Regions from separate parts of the Effusibacillus consociatus genome, predicted to be linked through region 1. Evidence: a T-box and tRNA genes for the amino acid it is inferred to sense, from the RefSeq annotation. Region 1 holds a T-box; the other holds one or more tRNA genes.

Region 1 (11,738 bases):
GCAGAAACCGATTCTTCTATCGCGTCCTAACCAGTTATCTTTCTTACCAGGAAGGAGAGGACCTCTACATGATTATCCCATTCAAACTCCGACTGCAGCTTCGTTTATGGTATTTGCGGCTTCTGTTCAAACTGGGCACTCAACCTGAGGAGATTTATTATGTGGGTGGAAGTGAGGCTCTTCCGCCTCCCTTGACTCGAGAAGAGGAAGAATTTCTGTTGGGAAAACTTCCAAGCGGGGATGAAGCGGTGCGGGCGGTTTTAATCGAACGCAACCTTCGATTGGTTGTGTACATTGCTCGCAAGTTCGAAAATACGGGAATCAATATAGAAGACTTGGTGTCCATTGGCACGATCGGCTTGATTAAAGCGGTCAACACGTTTGATCCGGAAAAGAAAATCAAACTGGCTACATATGCCTCCCGCTGCATTGAGAATGAAATTCTCATGTTCCTCCGCAGAAATAATAAAATTCGCTCGGAAGTCTCTTTTGACGAGCCGCTGAACGTCGATTGGGACGGTAACGAGCTGCTTTTGTCAGACGTCCTGGGTACGGAAAATGATACGATCTACCGGGGAATCGAGGAACAGGTAGACAGGAAACTGCTTTATAAAGCGCTGGACAAATTGTCGGACCGGGAGCGTCGCATCATGGAGCTTCGCTTTGGTTTGGCAGATGGAAAAGAAATGACGCAAAAAGATGTTGCCGATCTTTTGGGGATCTCCCAATCCTACATTTCACGCTTGGAGAAACGAATTATCAAGCGTCTGCGCAAAGAATTCAACAAGATGCTTTGATTTTCCATAAGTGCATAAATCTTCCCTCCGAGGAAATACTGTTGACGAATCCCACGGCGGACCTTCAACGGGGAGGGAATGACATGAAGCGTAATAAAGTGGAAATCTGTGGTGTGAACACAGCGGAGCTTCCTGTTTTGACAAATACGGAAATGCGTAAGTTGTTTGTGGAGTTGCAGCGGGGGGAATTGTCCGCCCGTGAGAAGCTTGTCAATGGCAACCTTCGGCTTGTGCTTTCTGTGATTCAACGTTTTAACAACAGGGGGGAGTATGTAGACGATTTGTTCCAAGTCGGGTGCATTGGTCTCATGAAGGCAATCGATAATTTTGACCTGGGACAGAATGTGAAATTCTCGACCTACGCAGTGCCGATGATTATCGGAGAGATTCGGCGATATCTTCGGGATAACAATCCAATCCGGGTAAGCCGCAGTCTCCGGGACATCGCCTACAAGGCACTCCAAGTCCGCGACCAGCTGACGAACAAAAATTTGCGGGAGCCCTCCATTAACGAAATCTCGGAGGCGATGGAAGTCCCAAAGGAAGATGTGGTGTTTGCTTTGGACGCGATCCAGGATCCGGTCTCCTTGTTTGAACCGATTTACCATGACGGGGGAGATCCGATTTATGTGATGGATCAAATCAGCGATGAGAAAAATCAGGACTCCCAGTGGGTGGAAGAAATTGCGATCCTCGAAGCTTTGCAGAAGTTGAATGAGCGGGAAAAACGGATCTTATCAATGCGTTTCTTTGAAGGGAAAACCCAGATGGAAGTGGCTGATGAAATTGGCATCTCACAGGCGCAAGTATCCCGTCTCGAAAAAGCCGCGATCAGTCACATGCAGAAATATATCCGGCCTTAAGAAACCACTCTTTCAGAAAGTCGCTTGGGCGACTTTTTCTTTTTGATCGTGCATACAGTGTAAAAGGACAATAATTTACAACGAGGGGTTTGCATGATTAAAGTATCGGAACTGCAATCCAAAGATGTGGTGAATATCTCGGATGGAAAACGGCTGGGGATGATCGGAGACCTCGATATTGATCTTGAGAACGGGATGATTCGGGCGATTGTAGTGCCGGGTTCCGGGCGGTTCTTCGGTATGTTCGGAGCTTCTCAAGATTACGTGATTCCATGGAGCCAAATCGTGAAGATTGGGGCGGATGTAGTGTTGGTGGAACTGACTTCTTCGACCACCCACGTGCCTCCGAACTCCACGCCGTTCCGAAACAGCGGTAGTTCGGATGGATACGGGGGAAATTCGGGCGGTTACTAAAGGACAGAGTCGGGAAGGAACATTGCGCCGGAAGGCGCATTTTTTCTGCCATGGAACATTTAACATACATGAACACTAACGTTTGCAACAAAAAGATTAGATTGTGGGTTCGTATACCTCAAAGAGTCGGATATCAGGAGTAACCTGTACATAATCATCCAAAGTGCGTCGCACACGCGGGTAAACGATTTGAATGGCAGCTTCTGCGTCCTCCTTCGACTCCCATAGAGTCAAGGCTCCGTACTCACCGGCTGCATCATCCATTAGGTATATTATATTATTAAAGCCTTTTAGTTTCCTTACCATTCCATTGCAACGATCCGCAATCATTTCAGCTAAAAATCTCTTGTTTGGCCCTAACGTAAACATGATTAAACGCGCGTACATTACCATCACCTTTCCCAGTCAAACAGAGCAACAACTTATTTTTTTATAGTTCATTTAAATATAAGCATAATATACCAGCCGCTTTTCGAATAGTAAATACCGATTCGTTTTGCACTCAAAGAGCACAAGTCACGTTTTGGCAGTAAAAAGCCAAGTCGTGCTTTGCGGGGAACCCGATAACATGTTACATTCAATAAAAGAACCGAAAAGAGGAGATTGTGGTGGAGAAGACTCGTTTCATAGATGCGGAAGAGTTAAACCGAACAGGTGTGGCAAGAGCTGTATTTACCACCCGGATCGGGGGAGTATCAACGGGTCATTGGCGAGGATTAAATCTGGGGCTTCATGTGGGAGACCGGAAGGAACATGTGATTGCCAACCGCGAGCTTGTCTCTAAAGAGGTAAACCTGTCTCTCGATCTGTGGGTGTGCGGAGAACAAGTACACGGAAAACGGGTGGCGGTGATCCGGGCTGAAAATCGGGGGCGGGGAGCCTATTCTTACGATGAGGCGATTCCGGGAACAGACGCCCTTGTCACCAATCAGCCCGGCATCGTACTTTCCACTTTCGCCGCGGATTGTGTGCCGATTTTGCTGCTTGATCCGGTCAATGAAGCGATTGCAGCCGTTCATGCAGGATGGAAAGGAACCAAAAGTCAAATTGCGAAGGAAGCAATTCTTACGCTGCAAAAGGAGTTCGGGAGCGACCCTTCGCAACTGTTAGCCGCCATTGGCCCTTCGATTGATACTTGTTGTTATGAAGTCGACCAACAGGTTTACATTCCTTTTATCGAAGAATACCCGCAAGGTGAATCGTTTTTTACGGCAAAAGAAAATCAGCGGTGGCAGTTGTCACTGCCTGCAGCGAACCGTCAAATCCTTTTGGAAGCCGGTTTATTGCCGGAGCATGTGACCCGTGTTGGAGGCTGTACGGCATGTAATACGGATACATTTTTCTCTCATCGGGCGGAAAAAGGAAAAACCGGTCGCCACGCGGGCTTGATTGTTCTCCTCTGACATAGAATATTCGGCAGGAAAATCCCCCTAAAGGAAGAATAATATTCAAAGTACCCACTCTAAAGGGGAGGGGAATTAGTGTACGTGCGTCGCGAGTGCCGATGAAACGGACTTGACTACATGGCCCGTGAGGGATGGCGCAACTAAGGGACAAACGTGGTGATTCAGATGGACTATCGTGAAAAAGCGGACTCAGTACGACACCGGATTCTTCGTGCATGCGAGCGATCCGGTCGGGATCATAACGACGTCACTGTAATAGCAGTGACAAAGTATGTGGGCGTCCCGGAAACTCTTGCGATTCTGGAAGCGGGCATCCGGGATCTCGGGGAAAACCGGGTTCAACAGGCGCTTCCTAAGGTGACAGCCATTAAGGAACCGGTATGCTGGCATTTTATCGGCAATTTGCAGACCAATAAGGTAAAAGACGTCCTGCCCCATTTTCAGTGGATTCATTCGCTTGACCGCATGTCACTGGCAAAGGAACTGCAGAAACAGGCGGAGAAACTTGATATTTCCGTGTCCTGCCTGGTACAGGTAAATATATCGGGGGAACAGTCGAAGAGCGGATTCTCTCCAGAGGAGGTAGAACCGTTCCTTGCTGAGATATCGGAAATGGCACGCCTTCAAGTACGCGGACTGATGACCATGGCTCCGATTGCGGCAGATCCGGAAGAGGTACGGCCGGTTTTTCGAGGTTTGCTTGAATTGCGTGACTCTTTAAAGCCCGTTTATCCCGAATTGAACCATTTGTCGATGGGGATGTCCGATGATTTCGAGGTAGCGGTTGAAGAAGGTGCCACGATGGTTCGGATAGGCAGTATTTTGGTAAAACCATAAACTCATGGAGGGAAACCATCATGTGGAATAAAATGATGCAATTTCTCGGTTTGGCCGATGAAGAAGCAGGGACAGCCAACAAACAGGAAAAAGCCGGTGAGGATGCGCAGCCGGATGTGGTACCTATGCAGCGCAAAGCGGCTATTGTGAATTTACATACGCAAAAACAGGTCAAGTTGGTGCTCTGCGAGCCTCAATCATTTGATGAAGCTCAAATGATCGCGGATCATTTGCGGACACATAGGGCTATCGTTTTGAATTTACACAAGGCGCAGTTTGACCATGCGATCCGAATTGTGGATTTTATCTCCGGAACGGTGTATGCTTTGGGAGGACGGATCGAAAAAATCGGCCATCAGATTTTCCTGTGCGCTCCGGACAATGTGGAAGTTCAAGGTGTGATCAGCGATCTTCTGAAGCAGCAAGCTGAGTTGAACAACGCAGTTTCAAAAAGTCAAATGAGGTGACGGAATGCCGCAACTACTAACTGCTATTGATCTTTTGTTTCAAATTTTTCGATATATTTTATTGGCCCGGATCTTAATGTCTTGGGTACCGGATATGGAACGGACCGGAATCGGACAGTTTCTTTATAAAATAACAGAACCTTATCTGGGGTTCTTCCGAAGATTTATTCCTCCTCTGGGGATGATTGATCTTTCTCCGATTGTGGCGTTTTTTGCGCTGTATCTGATCCAACTCGGTTTGGATACCGTGTTGAGAAGAATTTTATTCTAAGTGAGGGAAATATGACGGATAATGTGTTTATGCATTACAGGCCGGAGGAAAAACCGTTTATCCAACGGACGCTTGAGCTGGCCAATCGTGCAGCCTCCCGCCATTCCCCGAGTTTAACCGCTTTTCTGGATCCGCGACAGGTGCGGATTGCTGTGAACATCGCCCGAACGGTGGGCGATGTTGCTGTTTTTACGGACGGCGGATGGGAAGAGGCAGAAAGAAGAAGGGTGCTGCTGGCTCCCGACTATTGGAGGCCCGAACCGGAAGAAATGGAGTTATGTTGGCTGCGGATTGAAATCCCGGGGGATTATGTGACACTCAAGCACGGGGATTATTTGGGGGCGTTGACAGGGCTTGGATTGAAAAGGGAAAAGATCGGAGATCTGTCCGTTCATGAAGATGGCTGTGATCTTGTTGCAGCGAAGGAAATTGAAGACTTTTTAACCCTGCATCTCAACCAGGTGGGGCGTGCCTCCGTGCTGGTCCGCCCGATTAAAAAAGAGGAATATCGTCCACTCAAGATTCATTTCACCGAACGGGAATTTACCGTGATGTCCTTGAGGGTGGATGCAGTGGCCGCTGAAGGATTTCAACTGGCCCGCAATAAAATCACCGATCCGATTCGAAGCGGAAAACTTCAATTGAATTGGCAGACCGTTACAGATCCCTCTACACAGGTGGAAGAAGGAGATGTGATTTCTCTAAGGGGACTGGGGCGCCTTCGGATTCTCGAGATCGGGGGGCAGACAAAAAAAGGACGAACGGTGATTCGGATTGGCAAATATCTCTAAGAATTCGGCAGGAATCGGTTTTGATTTTGTCGAAATAATGGGCAGAAGCTTTTTCGTCCTACTATATTTGGAGGTGCCGTTCTATGCCATTAACGCCCATGGATATTCATAACAAGGAATTTGCCCGGACTTTTCGCGGTTACAATGAGGATGAGGTAAATGAATTCCTTGATCATGTAATAAAGGATTATGAAGCGCTGCTTCGTGACAAGAAGAACCTGGAAGATCAAGTAGCCCAACTGAAGGAACGGTTAACACGGTTTGAAAATATTGAAGAAACCTTGAGCAAATCCATCCTTGTGGCACAGGAAACGGCAGAGGAAGTCAAGGCCAATGCCCGCAAAGAGGCACAACTGATCGTGAAGGAAGCGGAGAAAAATGCGGATCGGATTGTCAACGAAGCGCTGATGAGATCCCGCGAAATTTCGCTTGAATTGGAAAACTTGCAGAAACAGGCTTCTGTTTATCGTGCACGTTTCCGTTCTTTAATTCAGGCTCAGCTGGAAATGCTCGAGACAAGCGATTGGGACAAACTGAACGAAGAATAATCGCGATATTTGACAATGCGGTTCGCCATTGCATATAATAATTTTTAAAATAAACCTCTAAAAACGATGATCGGGAAAGTACCGCTGAACACTTTGCAGCGAACCGGGATTGGTGTGAGCCGGGAAAGTGGAAGGTTGGGAAAATCACCCGGAAGTTGCTTACTGAAATTCCCTGTTCGTGAAAAGTAGGATAAGCCGGTTGGGCACCGTTACAAGCTCAAACGAGTGACCCGACATTCCTGGATGTGTTGAATAGTTGGGTAACTTAGGGTGGTACCACGGGAATTCAACCTCTCGTCCCTATGGACGAGGGGTTTTTTTATTTGGGGGGTTAGATAAATGTCAATCGATTACAGCAAAACACTGAATCTGCCGGAGACGGAGTTTCCGATGCGGGGGAATCTCCCTCAACGGGAACCGGAGATCCAAAACAAATGGGAAGAACTGAATTTATATAAAAAAGTGCAGCAAGCTCAAAAAGGCAAGCCGAAGTTCGTGCTGCATGACGGACCACCCTATGCAAATGGAGATATTCATTTGGGGCATGCGGTGAATAAGATCTTGAAGGACATCATTGTCAAATCGAAAACAATGGAAGGGTTTGACGCGCCCTATGTTCCGGGATGGGACACACACGGACTCCCGATTGAACAGGCGATTATCAAGAACAAGAAGATCAACCGACATGAGATCCCGATTCCGCAATTCCGTCAAATGTGCTATGACTATGCGCTTGATTTTATTGACCGGCAGCGCGGTCAATTCAAACGTTTGGGCGTACGGGGAGATTGGGAGAACCCTTACATCACGCTGCTTCCCGAGTATGAAGCAGCGCAAATTCGCGTATTCGGTGAAATGGCAACCAAAGGCTACATCTACAAAGGGATGAAGCCTGTGTACTGGTGCCCGCATTGTGAAACTGCATTGGCGGAAGCGGAAATTGAATACGCGGACAAAAAGTCGCCTTCGATCTATGTGAAGTTTCCCGTTACAGACGGCAAAGGGAAGCTGCCGGAAGGTTCTTTCATTGTGATCTGGACCACCACACCTTGGACCATTCCTGCCAACGTTGCGATTGCGGTTCATCCGGAAATCCAGTATGTTGTGGCGCAGGTGAACGGTGAGAAACTTGTTGTTGCGAAAGAACTCCTTGGAGCTGTTCTGAAAGCTGCAGGGCATGAGGAACCGGCAGAGATTGTTGCCGAGTTCAAAGGGGCAGAACTGGAACAGGCGAAAGCAAAACACCCGCTGTTTGATCGCGAATCACTGGTTGTGCTCGGAGATCATGTAACTCTGGATGCCGGTACCGGTTGTGTACACACTGCTCCCGGACACGGTATGGAAGACTTCCTGGTCGGGCAGCATTATGGATTGCCGGTGCTCGTACCGATTGATGACCATGGGAAATTTACGAAAGAAGCTGGTCCGTTTGCGGGTCAATTTTATGCAAAGGCAAACCCTGTTATCACGGAAGCCTTGAAGGAAGCGGGTAGCCTGCTGCATGAGGAGGCGATGGATCACTCCTATCCTCACTGTTGGCGCTGCAAGAATCCGGTGATTTACCGGGCAACGGAGCAGTGGTTCGGATCGATCGATACAATCCGGGACGAACTGCTCGAACAGATTCAGCAGGTAAAATGGAATCCGTCCTGGGGCGAAGTTCGCCTGCACAATATGGTGGCTGAGCGGCAGGACTGGTGCATCTCCCGTCAGCGCGTGTGGGGGGTTCCCATCCCGATTTTCTATTGCACCGACTGCAATAAAGAATTGATTACGAAAGATACCATCGAACATGTGGCGGGTCTCTTTGCGGAGCATGGATCACAAGTGTGGTTTGAACGGGAGGCGTCCGGCCTGCTTCCGGAAGGAACGGTTTGTCAATGCGGCAACACGGAGTTCCGTAAAGAAACGGACATTATGGACGTATGGTTTGACTCCGGTTCCTCCCACATTGCGGTGTGCGACAGCCGGGAAGATTTGCAATGGCCGGCCGATCTGTATCTTGAAGGATCCGACCAGTACCGCGGTTGGTTTAATTCTTCGTTAACCACTGCGGTTGCGGTTAAGGGGCGTGCTCCTTATAAAGAGGTTCTTTCGCACGGCTTTGTATTGGACGGCGAAGGACGCAAGATGTCCAAAAGTCTCGGGAATGTGGTAGACCCGCTGAAGGTGCTGCAGAACCTGGGTGCCGATATTCTGCGCCTCTGGGTGGCATCGGTCGATTATCGTTCCGATGTGCGGGTATCCGATGCAATTTTGAAGCAGGTGGCGGAAGTGTATCGGAAGACCCGCAACACGTTCCGTTACCTGCTCGGGAATGTGAACGATTTCGATCCGGCCCAGCACACTGTGCAGCTTGATCAGATGCTTGAAATTGACCGTTGGGCGTTAAACAAGCTGGAAGAACTCAAGCGGCGAACCATGAAAGCATATGGCAACTACGATTTCCATGTGGTGTATCACGATATCAACAACTTCTGTACAGTTGATATGTCGGCGTTCTATTTTGATGTTCTGAAAGACCGTGTGTACACAAGTGCGCCCAATTCGCTGGAACGGCGGTCTGCCCAAACTGCGATGTATCACATTCTTGTTGAGTTGGTGAAATTAACCGCTCCCATTCTCACTCACACTGCGGATGAAGTTTGGCAATTTGTTCCGGGTGTAACAGAGGAGAGTGTCCAGTTAACCCAGTGGAGTGAAGTGCGTACCGATTATCTCGATAAAGAATTGGATGCAAAATGGGAAGCCATTCTGGCTGTCCGCGACGAAGTACTAAAAGCGTTGGAAGTTGCCCGCCAAGAAAAAGTGATCGGCAAATCACTGGTGGCTGCTGTCGATCTCTATCCGGAAACTCAGGATGTCCTCAATACGCTGCAGGGTACACCACGCCTGAAAGAAGTATTGGGTGTATCCGAGGTGAATTTGGCTGCTCCGGGTGAAACCGTTCCGAATGATGCGGCTGCATATTCCGGTTTAGCAATCCGGGTACGAGTGGCAGAAGGCGAGACCTGTGAACGCTGCCGGGTCGTAACATCGGAAGTGGGCAAGACAAGTGAGCACCCGACCTTGTGTCCGGCTTGTGTGGAAAACGTGCAATTTTTCCTGTGACAAGCCAGCCAGCAGAAAGAGCATCGAGCCTCCGGTTGAAGTGCTCTTTTCTTTATGGATGTTTTCCGAAACCGGTCACGCGAATGACCCTTTTCCATAGGAGAAACGGGATGAGATTGTCGATTACTCGAAGGTGTCATTTGACGGATTGGAAGATGGGCTGTACCCAAAAAGTAGAAGACTACTTTTTGAGTACAGCCCTTTTGGTTTGTCGGAACGATCTAGGCCTCGCTTGAACATTCGGTGTCAAAGAATCCCTGGGATGGAATCCGCAGTGCCCGATTGAATTTGCTCGAAAAGTTTTCCCGTGCAATGACTGCAGTTAGCTCTACAATCTCGTCTTCCTCGAAATGACTGCGAAGCTGCTCGAACAAATCATCATCCACATCCTTATCGGACAATGTGATGGCATCGGTGTACTCCAACACCAATTTTTCGCGCTCATCATAGAATTGGCTCGTTTTATACTGCGGCAAGGCAAGAATCTTTTCAGTTGGAATTCCCATTCCACTGCCGACGGCAGCGTTTATGTCCATTCAGAAAGGGCAGCCGTTGAGGTTTGCTACTCGCATGTTAACGAGTGTAACCAGTTGTTTCGGGATTAGGCCGGATTCTTCAAGTCCCGTCCACATGCCTCTTACTGCTTGAAAAATGGATGGCCTTCTGGCATACAGCTTATGATTTTCAAGAACCTTTCCGTAACGTTCGAGTTGGGCATCGAAAACTTCACGTATAAATCCTTCAGCCGATTCTGGTGAAACGCCTGAAATCCGTGTCACTTATTCCCTCCGTTCTCAAAATATGCTGTCGTATCGTGTATGAACCCTCGATTGTGGTCATCATCGAAGATTTATAACGCTCGATCAGTTCATCGGGGTTTTAATTCTTCTTTACTTCTTACTCACTATGATGGTTTCTCCACTTGGTAATAGTATGGATTGTTAAAACTGTAGCTGCCCATCCAGTGCTTAGAACCAATAATCTGAGTGCTATCCGTAATTCAGACGGGATGTTTAAAGTGGCGCTAACACCTAAAAAAGTTGCTCCTAATACCAATAAGCTTACAGTTGCTTTTTTATTCCCTAATTTTTTAATGTTGGAAGAAAATCTAATAGCTGTCGACCAAGTAATAAAAAGATATATAGCCAATAACAGGTCTTTTACTATAAAGTTAAATGTAGAAATGCCCACAGTGGCTCCTATAGCAATCGCAATTACCCATCTCCACACCGCTATCACCCCGTGTTTAAATTAACTGGTTTCTAAACAAGTGTATCCTTCTAAATTTTTATATTAGTTCCAATTGCAAACAAATATAAACGTAACTGCACAAACTAAGTCGCAAACTTCAAATGCAGGTCCCCATAAAAAACAGTAATGAGCACACAAGACTAACGAAATAAGATCGCATTGAACACCGGGCCAATCAATATAAGTTACAACTTCCTCACTATTTGCAATTTGGTAAGAGGCAAGTTGCTTAACTTGGGCCTTGTTTTTTTCTATTTTAGATACCTGGTACTTTATTACTTCATCATTTGAGACATCTACAAATGCTTGATAAAATATCAAGCTTGAATTGTTATCTTTTTGAGATAGAAGCCCACTCGCAACGATCACTTCGTTATAAAGCTTATTTCCCAGTGCTACGTGATTAATACTAACATAATTTTCACTATTCTTAACCGTTTTGAATCCTTCTTTTTCGATATTTTTCAGTGTTTCTTTAAACGTTTCAGATTTTTTAGTGCTTTTTCCGCTCTCGCTATTTCTTGTTGGGGAAGATTTTCATTAACAGATGTTCCTGAGTCTTTTAGCTTTTTCAAAGCCTCTTCTTTACTTAACTTATTACTTCCCTTGTAACAGTTACAGTCCTGTTGAAAAGAAACGGTTTCAGTTTCGGCAGAAACTTGCCCCACAACTCCAGAGGAACTAAATAAAACTGCAATCATTAGGAAAACAACAAGAATTCTTTTCATCCCATCACCTTTAATTTAATATTTTACCCATGCAATAAACAGATTAGAAAATTTAACCAAAATTAGTCAAGTATACAAAACGCTTTATGAACCAAAAAACCCCATTGGACAAGTATCATCGCTCAAAGTATGATGGGAACAAACGTTCCGATCGAAAGGGGCTTGCCATGTTACATAGTAGAGACGATTTTGTCCATCTGCATGTTCATACCGAATACAGCTTTCCGGAAGCGGTCTGCCGGCTGGACGAACTG
Region 2 (11,738 bases), on a different contig from region 1:
CTTTTTTGTCCCAGTAGCTCAGTTTGGATAGAGCAACGGCCTTCTAAGCCGTGTGTCGGGAGTTCGAATCTCTCCTGGGACGCCAGTATCTCTCTTTGGGACGACGTTGGCTCGAATGGCGGAATCGGCAGACGCAACAGACTTAAAATCTGTCGGGAGGATCTCCCGTGCCGGTTCAAGTCCGGCTTCGAGCACCATTTATCTTTCTTTACACTTATGAGCCATTAGCTCAGTCGGTAGAGCACCTGACTTTTAATCAGGGTGTCGATGGTTCGAGTCCATCATGGCTCACCACAACAAAGCGTTAAAAACTTGTGCCCTTAGCTCAGCCGGATAGAGCGTTTGACTACGAATCAAAAGGTCGGGAGTTCGAATCTCTCAGGGCACGCCACTACATCCTTCACAGTATCTAGATTCATCGAGGGGAGTCCTAAAATTTCCATCTTTTGGCGCGTTGGAGAAGCGGCTTAACTCACCGCCCTTTCAAGGCGGCATTCACGGGTTCGAATCCCGTACGCGTCACCAAATATGTCACCCTGGAATCCTTTATCGGTGTTTCGGGGCCTCCACGACATGGCGAGACTTATGCTTTAGCATTTAGCGAGACCTTGCGCGGCCTAGCCGCGGTTCCCGTTGTTTGCTGCTCTGTCACGTCACTTCGTGGGCTTTCTGGAGGCTTAGCTCAGCTGGGAGAGCATCTGCCTTACAAGCAGAGGGTCGGCGGTTCGATCCCGTCAGCCTCCACCATTGTTTGTCCTCAACTGCAGCGTACTATGTTTCCCTGCGTTGTGCACGCGGAGACAATCATACATTGCCAGCGTAGCTCAGCAGGTAGAGCAACTGACTTGTAATCAGTAGGTCGCGGGTTCGATTCCTGTCGCTGGCTCCATGTCATTTGGAGGGATACCAAAGTGGCCAAATGGGGCGGACTGTAAATCCGTTGGCTTCGCCTTCGAAGGTTCGAATCCTTCTCCCTCCACCATTAATTCTTGAGTTCTTGGAACGAACTCTGGAAATCTGTTGTGTCCCTGCTAAATTACTTGGCTCTTTTTAGAATGTTTCCGGGGTCCCCAGAAAGTACTCGGAATAAGCTGCAACGCATTTACTTCACTTTTTGGGGTATATTCTAGGGGCATAGTTCAGTTGGTAGAACGGCGGTCTCCAAAACCGCATGTCGTGGGTTCGAGTCCTGCTGCCCCTGCCAATTTCTTTAAATTTTATATGGTGGGTGTGGCGAAGTGGTTAACGCACCGGATTGTGGCTCCGGGACTCGTGGGTTCGATTCCCATCACTCACCCCATTCATACCTCTCAAAGTTTGAGGAGCATTTATCTGTCGTTTGCGCAGAATATTTTTGGGCCGGAGTGATGGAATTGGCATACGTGCACGACTCAAAATCGTGATTTTGTGGGTTCGAGTCCCACCTCCGGCACCAACGATTGTATTGATTTGGCTCGGTAGCTCAGTCGGTAGAGCAGAGGACTGAAAATCCTCGTGTCGGCGGTTCGATTCCGTCCCGAGCCACCATCAACAAGTTATTCAGCTCATATGGCACCATAGCCAAGTGGTAAGGCAGAGGTCTGCAAAACCTTTATTCCCCGGTTCAAATCCGGGTGGTGCCTCCAACTGTGCGGGCCTATAGCTCAGCTGGCTAGAGCGCACGACTGATAATCGTGAGGTCGGTGGTTCGAGTCCACCTAGGCCCACCAAATAGAAGCACGCTGGCATTTAAGCGTGCTTTTTTGCATTTTTGGGGACCGGCTTTGTGATGGTGTCACCCTTTTATTGACGCCAACCATTCATCATAACAAGAGTCGCACAACAGCTCATTGCGTTCCTCATTTCCTTCATAAAAAGTGACCGAGTGCGGCTTGTCGATCTCGTGCTCACAATGATAACATGTGTCGTTCATTCACAGTTCCTCCCCGTGGAGATTGAACCCTTGCTTACGGAAGGGTGTTCTGTTATGTAGTTTTAACCGGTTGCACCGTTAATTCCCCTGGTAAATGTACCCATTCAAAAGAATAGGGCCGTGCACACGGGACATACCTTTCGGTGGTCAGCCATATAATCTTTTTGGGATCTGGGAAGGGAGGGATTGAGGATGTCCGCCAGAATCCATGTGTTTAGTCTAGGTTCTGTTGTCACGGCGGTTCTCGTCAGCCTGTCCTGAATCTGTTCGTTGATTTTGGTTCCGCTCAGTTTGGGTGGCATTTCAAGTGCGTGGCTTGTCTTTGCAAGCACCTACAAGGTGCATCTGTTTATCGCTACGATTGTTTTCACCGGGTTGGCTCATTTCTATATATTGAGCCGGAAAGATGCAAGACCCGGCGTGAAGAAGCTGTTATGGCTGTCGACTCTCACCTCTTTTGCGTTATTGCTGTACTCAATCCTAAATGGGATCTTCTAAGGTGGATCGATTGTTTGCGGTCCGCTTTTTTTGAGCGGGTGAGCAGAAGATGGCACACGAAATCCTCGAGTCCACATAGTCGAATCACCAGATCAAGCAATGGTCCTGTTGACCCCGCTTCATTCGGAAATTCTGATGCATCCTGATTGAGCCTGCTTCAGCAGCAGAAATAGCGCGAGTTATGAACGAAACTCCATAACGTGTGAAGTATCAGAGGACACGGACCGGGATTATTATATGTCGGCTCAAGAAGCGAAAGAGTATCGGATGATCGACAAAGTGATCGAGAAGGTCTAAAATTCAAGAAGGGAAAACTATTGGGAAGAGGGCTCAAAATGCAGGCGATCATTCTTGGCATACTGGCGTCTTTATTTTTTGCCGTAACTTTCGTGCTGAATCGGGCGATGGATCTCCAGGGCGGCAGCTGGATTTGGAGCGCTTCCTTGAGATATTTTTTTATGGTGCCGTTTTTGTTATTGATTGTTGCGGTACGTGGCAATTTGGTTCCCTTATTGCAAGACTTAAGGAAACGACCGTGGGTTTGGATCACTTGGAGCTTTGTCGGGTTTGGTCTGTTCTATGCACCTCTGTGCATTGCGGCCGCATATGGACCTTCATGGTTACTTGCTGGAACCTGGCAAATTACGATTGTTGCCGGTTCCTTGCTGGTGCCCTTTTTGGGGCAAAGAATTCCGGTTCGGGGCCTGATGATGTCGCTTATTATTCTCATTGGCGTAGGCTTCATGCAGGCGCAAGAGGCGGGGCACGTTGGCGCGAGTGAGCTGCTTTTTGGTATCCTGCCGATACTTGTGGCCGCATTTGCCTATCCTTTGGGAAATCGAAAGATGATGGACGCTTGTGAAGGAAGATTGGATGCCTATCAACGAGTCCTTGGGATGACCCTTGCGAGTATGCCGCTGTGGATCATTTTATCGATTTATGCTCTGTTTTCAGTCGGAGCTCCAAGTGGAGGGCAAACGGTTCAAACACTGATCGTGGCAATCAGTTCCGGTGTGATTGCAACCGTGTTGTTTTTTAAAGCCACAGACCTTGTTCGCGGGAATGTGCAAAAGCTCGCGGCGGTAGAAGCCACTCAAGCTGGAGAAGTGATTTTTGCGGTGGCAGGTGAATTGTTGATTTTGTCAGGTTCTGTTCCGTCCGCTTGGTCGGTGGCTGGAATGTGTCTCGTAATGACCGGTATGGTGCTTCACAGTTATGTATCCCATGCAAAAGAGATAAAATTGCCGCAACAAAATATTGGCGCTTAGGTTTAACGGAAGTTCTAGCCCTCGACCATTGAGGGCTTTTTGTTAATCTTTTCATGTCATCAATGCTCACATGTTACGTTGACAAAGCTAACATTATAATGGTAATCTAAGATAAATTGATTTAAGGGAGAGAGAAACGTGGACCTGCAAGCTTTGTCGTTGGGGATGAATACAATCTGGGTAGTTTTGACTGCGGCTATGATCTTCCTGATGGAGGGTGGATTTGCTCTCCTGGAGGCAGGGTTTGTCCGGTCAAAAAATAATGTCTCGATTATCATGAAAGTATTTGTTGACATGGTGTTTGGCGTTCTCGCATTTTTCGCCGTTGGATTCGGAATCATGTTTGGGGTTGATAAACTGGGGCTGTTCGGTACGAATGGATTTGCCCTGCAGGGAAGTCTCGAACACCTCGGATTATCGGTGCCATCTGAAGCGTTTTGGTTGTTTCAAGCGGCATTCGTAGTGGCAGCCATTAGTATCGTGAGCGGTGCGATTGCGGAACGAATGAATTTTAAGGCTTATATTCTTTTTGCGGTTGTAATGGCCGCTGTTATATATCCGCTGTCTGGACATTGGGTTTGGGGAATAGACGGCTGGCTGGCAAAATTGGGGATGAAAGACTTCGCCGGTTCCGCGGCAATCCATGCGATGGCAGGTTTTGCAGCTCTGGCCGCTGCACGTTTGGTCGGGGCTCGGATCGGAAAGTTTAATGAAGATGGCACGGTAAACGTGATTGCTCCGAGCAATCTGCCGCTGGCAGCAATGGGGACGTTTGTGTTGTGGTTTGGTTGGTTCGGATTTAACGCCGGGAGCACGCTGAATGCTACGGCTTCCAATATTGGTTCGATCGCATCTGTGACTTTGCTTGCATCTGCAGCAGGTGGAGCTTCGGCAATGTTGTACACACTGTTTAAAACGGGAAAAGCCGACCCTGCCTTTACCATTAACGGTGTACTCGCGGGATTGGTTGCAATTACTGCCGGGTGTGCGTTTGTAGGTCCTTTCAGTGCATTAGTCATTGGAGCATTTGCGGGAGTCCTTATGATTTGGGCAACCGGTTGGGTCGATCGCATGAAGGTGGATGATCCGGTTGGAGCGGTTGCGGTTCATGGATTTAACGGGGCATTTGGAGCTATAGCGGTAGGTTTGTTTGCGATTGACGGCGGACTGTTGACCACGGGCGGTTGGAATCTGTTGGGAGCGCAGGTTTTGGGAACAGTCGTTGTGAGTGTATGGGGCTATCTTGCAACAGCCGGAACACTGAAACTGATTGATAAAGTCGTTTCTATCCGAGTGTCGGTGGAAGAGGAACTGGCAGGATTGGATCTCAGTTACCATGGAACAGCAGCATACAGTGAACTGAATGCGGATATGCCTGCGTTTCCGCTTGAAGTACCGCAGATACAGCAGGGAAAAGGCAGCGAAGCAGTCAGAGTCTAAAAAGATAGGTGTTCAATAACACCTGTCTCTATTTACAAGCCAAGCATTCGAAGCTCTTGCTTGACCCACTGATTGATTTTGTGAACAGATGTTTCTGAAAGCTTGTCATTTTCCTGAATCAGGATTGGGCCCACGGGGCTGGCTGTCACGCAAAACAGGTTATTCAAAACATTCCGGTACCTGCCGTATGTACGAAGCATAAACAGTGTATTCGGGGTTTTCGCTTCAAAAAACAACATCACATGCTGCCCGTTCGATAGCGACACGACGTTGGATTTGGAAGCCGTTTTTTTCTCTTGATTAATATAGCCGGCATGGATGGACAATCCGGGATCACTGTAGAATTCTTTAAGGAGAATGACTTCGTACACTTGGATCCGCCTTTCAGGTAACATTATTCAAATTGTACCTGAAAGGGCACAATTCGTACAGATTAAAAAACCCGTCGGCCACCATTGGCCGGGCGGGTTTTCGCATTCTTATCCCACTTCCATATATTTTGTGAGCTGCTCTTCGGTAATTCGGCTTCCTACGAGGAATTCACCAAATTCTCCGTAACGGGCGCTGACTTCGTCAAACCGCATTTCGGTCACAATCTTTTTGAATTGGATCGGATCGTCAGCGAAGAGCGTGACACCCCATTCCCAATCATCGAATCCGGTGGAACCGGAAATAATTTGGGTGATTTTTCCCGCGTATTTGCGGCCGGTCATGCCATGCGCTTTCATCAGTTCGCGGCGTTGTTCCATCGGGAGCATGTACCAGTTGTCGTTGCCTTCCCGTTTTTTGTTCATCGGATAGAAGCAAACGTTGTTCGTCTTTGGTAAAATCGGATACAGCCGATTTTGGACAACCGGATCTTCATATGGGTCGACTCCTTCTTTTGGCAGATAGTTGCCCAATTCTACAACAGATACATAGGAGTAGCTCGGAATGAGGAATTCGGCAAAACGGGTTTTGTTTAGAGCCGTTTCGGTCTCACCCAGTTCTTCCAAGGTGGGACGAAGGTTCAGGAAAAGCAGATCTGCCTTTTGTCCGACGATGGTGTACCATCCGGTGCTTCCTTTTTTCTGCTCCTCAACAGAACTCCATTCCCGGAGCAGAGTGAGCAGCTCATCGAGAACGGACTGACGTTCTTCTGTATTCAGAGCTTTCCAGCTCGCCCAGTCAATCGTGCGGTAATCGTGGAGGACGTACCAGCCGTCCAATGTATGTAACACTTCGCTCATATCGGATTCACTCCTTGTGTTTGATGTTTCGGGATTAAGTATACCATACTGCGGATGAGCTTCAATAATGGCGTCACAAGAAGTTCATTTGCTTAGAATACTTCTTTAAGGTATAACAAAGATGGACTCTAAAATTGTAAAGTGGTGAAATTATGACTTTTAACGATAATTTTTTGCGTGCTTGTCGAAAAGAACCTGTGGATCACGTTCCCGTGTGGTATATGCGGCAAGCCGGCCGTTACCAGCCAGAATACCGAAAAGTTCGTGAGAAGTACAGCTTAATGGAAATTTGTGAACTCCCGGAGGTATGTGCGGAAGTAACCCTTCTCCCGGTCCGTCAGCTGAACACGGATGCGGCGATACTATTTTCCGACATTATGATTCCGGTGAAAGCGATGGGAATTGATGTAGATATAAAGGGTGGCTACGGTCCTGTTATCGCAAACCCGATCAAAGAAGCTGCGGATGTGCAGCGTCTTCGGGACTTGGATCCGGAGGCCGATCTTCCAAAAACGATGGACACGATACGCATTCTGCACCGGGAACTGAATGTGCCGTTGATCGGATTCGCAGGAGCACCGTTTACACTGGCCAGTTATATGATTGAGGGTGGCCCTTCCAAGAACTACTATAAAACCAAGCAGATGATGTATGCTGCACCGGAAGTATGGAATGCGTTGATGGACAAGCTAGGCGACATGATCATTACATATATGAAGGCCCAGGTGAAGGCAGGAGCCCAAGCAGTCCAGATATTTGACAGCTGGATCGGCAGCTTGTCGCCAAGTGATTATCGCCGGTATGTGTTTCCGACCATGAAAAAGATTTTCGAGGCGCTCAAGGGAATAGGAGCTCCTACTATTTACTTTGGCATTAATACCGGGGAATTGTTGTCTGTGTGGAAGGAGCTTCCCGTCGATGTGATCGGTGTGGACTGGCGTGTTCCTCTGGATTCCGCTCGGGCCCGTGTCGGATCCGACTTTGCTCTTCAGGGCAACTTGGATCCCGCCCTGCTGCTTGCTCCATGGGATGTGATCGAGCGGAACGCGAAGGAAATCCTGGATATGGGAATGGCGCAACCCGGCTATATTTTCAATCTCGGGCATGGTGTCTTCCCGGAAGTGAAAGGCGAAACTCTGCAAAAACTGACCGAATTCGTTCATCAATACAGCTCTTCGAAATTGAAGAGGTAGTGAGGCGATTCCAATGAGCAAAAAAGCAGTGGGCGTCCTGGCAATGGCCTACGGGACGCCTTCCAGTTTGGATGAGGTAGAAGAATACTACACCCACATTCGCCGTGGCCGGAAACCTTCTGAGGACCAATTGGCGGAGTTGGTTGAAAGATACAAAACCATCGGTGGCTTGTCCCCGCTGAACGAGATTACCCGTAAACAGACGGAAGGACTCGAACGGATCCTTAACGACAACGGGGGCGATATGACATATCGGGTTTATATCGGGATGAAGCACGCAAAACCGTTTATTGAGGATACGGTCAAGCAAATGGTGAAGGATGGGATTCAGGAAGCTGTCGGATTCGTCTATGCACCCCATTATTCAGCCATGAGCATTGGCAGTTATATTTCCGCTGCAAAAAAAGGGGCTGAGCAGCACGGTGGCCCTGAATTTTCATTTGTACACCAGTGGCACATGCAGCCGCAGTTTCTGCAAGCAGTGACAGAAAGGCTGCGGTACGCATTTGCCCAATTCCCTGAAGAGGAGAGGGATCAGGTTCGTTTGCTGTTTACAGCACACAGTCTGCCGGAACGAATCTTGGAGATGAACGATCCCTATCCGGAACAATTGCGGGAGACCGCTGCCGAATTGGCGAAGAGAATCGAACATTCCAATTGGGGAGTGGCATGGCAAAGCGCGGGACGAACACCTGAACCGTGGCTCGGACCCGATGTCCTGGATGTGCTGCGTGACTTGGCCGACCAGGGAACCCGATCCGTTGTGATTTGCCCGGTGGGTTTTGTGGCAGACCATCTGGAGGTTCTTTACGATATCGATGTAGAGTGCCAGGTGTTAGCGAAAGAAGTTGGACTCAAAGTGGTCCGCACCGAGATGCTGAATGCGGCTGAAGATTTTCTGCAGGCGTTGGCGACAGTCGTTCGGGATCATACGAAAAAGGATTGATCGGTGTGACGGGTGAAAAAACGGTCATTGTAATCGGTGGAGGCATCACAGGTTTAAGCGCTGCCTATTATTTGCAAAAACAGGCTCGCGAGACAGGAATTTCGCTTCGCGTTCTTTTGTTTGAGCGGGATGCGCGGGTTGGAGGAAAAATTGAAACTGAAGTATTCAATGGTTTCGTTGTGGAAAAAGGTCCGGATTCGTTTCTTGCCCGAAAAACGGCCGCGGTCAATTTGTGCCGTGAACTCGGATTGGAAGATGATCTTGTAGGTACAAACCCGGATAACAAGCAAACCTACATTTTGCACAAGGGCAAATTGCATCGAATTCCGGCCGGGTTAAATATAGGAATTCCCACTCAGTTCCTTCCTTTTGCCACAACCGGCCTGCTTTCCATGTCAGCCAAGGTGCGCGCTGCCATGGATTTGGTAATGCCGCGGAGTAAAGTTACGGGGGATCAGTCCCTCGGAGGGTTTCTTGCCCGAAGACTGGGTGACGAAGTGGTAGATCACATGGCGGAACCGCTTCTGGCCGGGATTTATGCAGGGAATTCCCGCAACCTGAGTTTACGGGCCACTTTTCCACAGTTTGAGTCGCTTGAGAAAAAACATGGCAGTCTGATACTTGGTATGTTGGCCCAAGCGAAACAAGCCCACGCCAACCAGTCTCTGCCCCACTCGATGTTTTTGTCATTGCGTGGGGGCCTGATTCAACTGGTGGATAAATTGGCGGAGGTTCTCGGTCCGGAGGTCATCAGGACTTCGATCGGTGTACGGGAGATCAAAAAGGGGACAAATGAAAACAATCAACCTCCCTATGAGCTGATTTTGGAGAACGGAGACAAATTTGAAGCAGATGCGGTAGTGGTGACTGTTCCAGCTTTTGAATCTGCCCGAATGCTGCCGCAATCCTTTGAACCTGCTGCGACGTTAGAGAAAATTCCTTATGCATCCGTCGCAACTGCGGTCATGGCGTTTCCCGCCGCTTCCATTACCTATCCGCTGGATGGTACCGGTTTTGTAGTACCGAAGAAAGAAGGACGAACCATCACTGCCTGCACCTGGGTTTCTTCCAAATGGATGCATACAGCTCCGCCGGATCAAGTATTGATTCGCTGTTACGTAGGGCGGGCCGGAGATGAGGAGATCGTGGACGAGTCGGATGAATCCATTCTCACAAAGGTTCGGCAAGATCTGAAGGACATCATGGGAATCGAGGCCGAGGCGATTTATACAAGTATTACCCGCTGGCGGAAGTCAATGCCGCAGTACACGGTAGGACATCTGGATCGTTTGAATGCGTTTGAGAAAGAAGCAACCAAGCAGCTCCCCGGATTGTTTTTTGCCGGAGCGGGCTTCACAGGCTTGGGAATTCCGGACTGTATTCAACAGGGAAAAGAGGCGGCAGCAAGAGTACTGGAGTTGAACGGTGTTTAACCGCGACGAAGATTCGATTGTTGAACCGCACCCCAAGTGAACCGCTTATGCGAATCACTTGGGGTGTTGCGATGCAGCCGATTTTTTCCGACAAAAATAAACGTTTTTCATCAAAGGATTCGACAGGTAAAATTTCGAATACTTTAAAGAGTTCAAAAGAGAGACCCATACTTCCTGAGAGAAGGGAAATGATATGAGCGGAAACTTTTTTGACACCTATAAGGAGTTTATTGTCATTCCTGCAGATGATCAAAAACAGTATGAGGAAGAATTTGCACCTGAACACTATGCCCAACATTTTATCATAACGCTTTCGCTGTATGATTCCCATATACTCTGCTGGAGGGAAGCAAGCAAATATGAAATCGAAATCGAAAAAAGCATTCAGAAGGTAGTGGAAGAATTCAATCAAGAAGAAAAGGGATCTTATCACCTTCAAATTCTTGAGCTTGACGAAGATAAGCCGTATTTTGTCCTGGCTTTATCCTGTAAAACAAAGACACAAAACGAGGAAGAAGTAAAGAATACGATTTCCTACCTTTTGGAATGGAAGCTTGCAAATGCTCTTTATGTTGGAGAATACTGGTTCCGGCTGATTGGTGAGAAAGGGAGAATAAAGCGCAAGCTTTTCAGTTTTGCATGCAAAGAATATACAGTATGCACTCCGCCAAGTCCTTCCGAAAATTCTTTGTTCAACACTTCAGAGGGAGGCAGGACCAACGAAAAAATGATCCCGCATCAACGACCGTTTAAATTCAAAGGCAAGATAATCAACAGCAGCAGAAAAAAGAAGCTTCAGAAGCAGTAAAAGTGCAATGAACTTTTCCGCGAATTTTTTGTATGGTAGAATCAGAGTAAACAGGGTGGAAAAGTGGTGATAAAAATGAAGGGGATACCGATTCCATTTGTCCGTGCGAATCAATGGTTTCTCGTTCTTTCTGTACTTGGAGTTATTATCTTCAAGCAATATTGGATTCTGGTCGTACCGTTTGGTTTGGGTCTGTACAGTTTGATTACCGGGCGGAATCCGATTTTTCGCTTAATTCCGCCGTTTCTGAGGAAGCCGTTATCTGATTACAGGATGGAAGATCCGGACCAGCAGCGATTCAACCAGTGGATAGCGGTGGTTTGTTTGGCTCTAAGTCTGATTTTCTTTATGCTTGGGATGCCCGGATTCGGATTTGCGTTTGCAGGGATGGTGGCCGTTGCGGCCCTAGTTGCAATCATGGGCTTTTGTGTAGGATGCTTCATCCGTTTCCAGTTCGTACGGTGGAAACATCGTCGCAAGCAAAAGAAGACTGTATAGCAATTAAGCAGAATGGTGCTGACTAACAAGTCAATAAAGTCATTGCTGAGAGAATGTGCGTAAATTAGGATTGGTAATACTGTCCTGACCGGTCAGTTTTATGCTAAAATATAAATAGAATTTTCGCGCATTTCAAAGGGATGGTGATTTTCATGGCTGAACTGTCTTTTTTGGAACGTTATAAAAGGGATCATCAACATCCGGTCAATAAGTTTACGCATGCCATTGGGATTCCGATGATCGTTGTGTCATTGCCGCTTTTTCTCTGGGATTGGAAGTGGGCGCTGTCGTTGTTTATCGTGGGATGGATCCTACAGTTTGTCGGCCATTACTTTGAAGGAAATCCGCCCTCCTTCTTAAAAAATCCGGTCTTCCTGCTCGTCGGTCCCTGGTGGATTGTGAAACGGTTTTGGGGGTTCATCACGGGAAAACCTTTAAAGTAACAAAAGCGGCATGCCTTGATTAAGGCAATGCCGCTTTTGTGTTGTACAGTGAAAAGAATCAGGGAAATCC

Evidence for each region. The T-box of region 1 lies ahead of ileS (isoleucine--tRNA ligase). A T-box ahead of a tRNA ligase gene usually reads a tRNA of that ligase, here a tRNA-Ile.
Region 2: it encodes a tRNA-Ile, which carries the amino acid that the T-box ahead of ileS (isoleucine--tRNA ligase) is inferred to sense. The anticodon was not compared.

What each region holds. Positions count from the first base shown of each region.
Region 1 is NZ_JBHSHC010000157.1:4,714-16,451, reverse strand. Features, by position in the region: gene spoIIGA (sigma-E processing peptidase SpoIIGA) at 1-30, shown strand, start outside; gene sigE (RNA polymerase sporulation sigma factor SigE) at 69-797, shown strand; gene sigG (RNA polymerase sporulation sigma factor SigG) at 881-1,660, shown strand; gene ACFO8Q_RS23115 (YlmC/YmxH family sporulation protein) at 1,754-2,074, shown strand; gene ACFO8Q_RS23110 (hypothetical protein) at 2,171-2,461, opposite strand; gene pgeF (peptidoglycan editing factor PgeF) at 2,683-3,477, shown strand; gene ACFO8Q_RS23100 (YggS family pyridoxal phosphate-dependent enzyme) at 3,646-4,317, shown strand; gene ACFO8Q_RS23095 (cell division protein SepF) at 4,338-4,784, shown strand; gene ACFO8Q_RS23090 (YggT family protein) at 4,789-5,055, shown strand; gene ACFO8Q_RS23085 (YlmH family RNA-binding protein) at 5,067-5,846, shown strand; gene ACFO8Q_RS23080 (DivIVA domain-containing protein) at 5,930-6,394, shown strand; T-box leader at 6,452-6,699, shown strand; gene ileS (isoleucine--tRNA ligase) at 6,734-9,505, shown strand; gene ACFO8Q_RS23070 (carboxymuconolactone decarboxylase family protein) at 9,727-10,041, opposite strand; gene ACFO8Q_RS23065 (carboxymuconolactone decarboxylase family protein) at 10,042-10,284, opposite strand; gene ACFO8Q_RS23060 (hypothetical protein) at 10,403-10,735, opposite strand; gene ACFO8Q_RS23055 (hypothetical protein) at 11,221-11,484, opposite strand; gene ACFO8Q_RS23050 (DNA polymerase III subunit alpha) at 11,652-11,738, shown strand, end outside.
Region 2 is NZ_JBHSHC010000141.1:2,965-14,702, reverse strand. Features, by position in the region: tRNA gene ACFO8Q_RS20110 (tRNA-Arg) at 8-85, shown strand; tRNA gene ACFO8Q_RS20105 (tRNA-Leu) at 110-197, shown strand; tRNA gene ACFO8Q_RS20100 (tRNA-Lys) at 219-294, shown strand; tRNA gene ACFO8Q_RS20095 (tRNA-Arg) at 315-391, shown strand; tRNA gene ACFO8Q_RS20090 (tRNA-Glu) at 449-525, shown strand; tRNA gene ACFO8Q_RS20085 (tRNA-Val) at 672-747, shown strand; tRNA gene ACFO8Q_RS20080 (tRNA-Thr) at 814-889, shown strand; tRNA gene ACFO8Q_RS20075 (tRNA-Tyr) at 898-982, shown strand; tRNA gene ACFO8Q_RS20070 (tRNA-Trp) at 1,129-1,204, shown strand; tRNA gene ACFO8Q_RS20065 (tRNA-His) at 1,225-1,300, shown strand; tRNA gene ACFO8Q_RS20060 (tRNA-Leu) at 1,359-1,435, shown strand; tRNA gene ACFO8Q_RS20055 (tRNA-Phe) at 1,452-1,527, shown strand; tRNA gene ACFO8Q_RS20050 (tRNA-Cys) at 1,551-1,625, shown strand; tRNA gene ACFO8Q_RS20045 (tRNA-Ile) at 1,633-1,709, shown strand; gene ACFO8Q_RS20040 (hypothetical protein) at 1,775-1,912, opposite strand; gene ACFO8Q_RS20035 (ATP-dependent Clp protease proteolytic subunit) at 2,606-2,707, shown strand; gene ACFO8Q_RS20030 (DMT family transporter) at 2,746-3,678, shown strand; gene ACFO8Q_RS20025 (ammonium transporter) at 3,817-5,118, shown strand; gene ACFO8Q_RS20020 (hypothetical protein) at 5,151-5,489, opposite strand; gene hemQ (hydrogen peroxide-dependent heme synthase) at 5,598-6,347, opposite strand; gene hemE (uroporphyrinogen decarboxylase) at 6,500-7,540, shown strand; gene hemH (ferrochelatase) at 7,554-8,486, shown strand; gene hemY (protoporphyrinogen oxidase) at 8,492-9,919, shown strand; gene ACFO8Q_RS19995 (hypothetical protein) at 10,113-10,727, shown strand; gene ACFO8Q_RS19990 (DUF4395 domain-containing protein) at 10,803-11,225, shown strand; gene ACFO8Q_RS19985 (Mpo1-like protein) at 11,378-11,668, shown strand.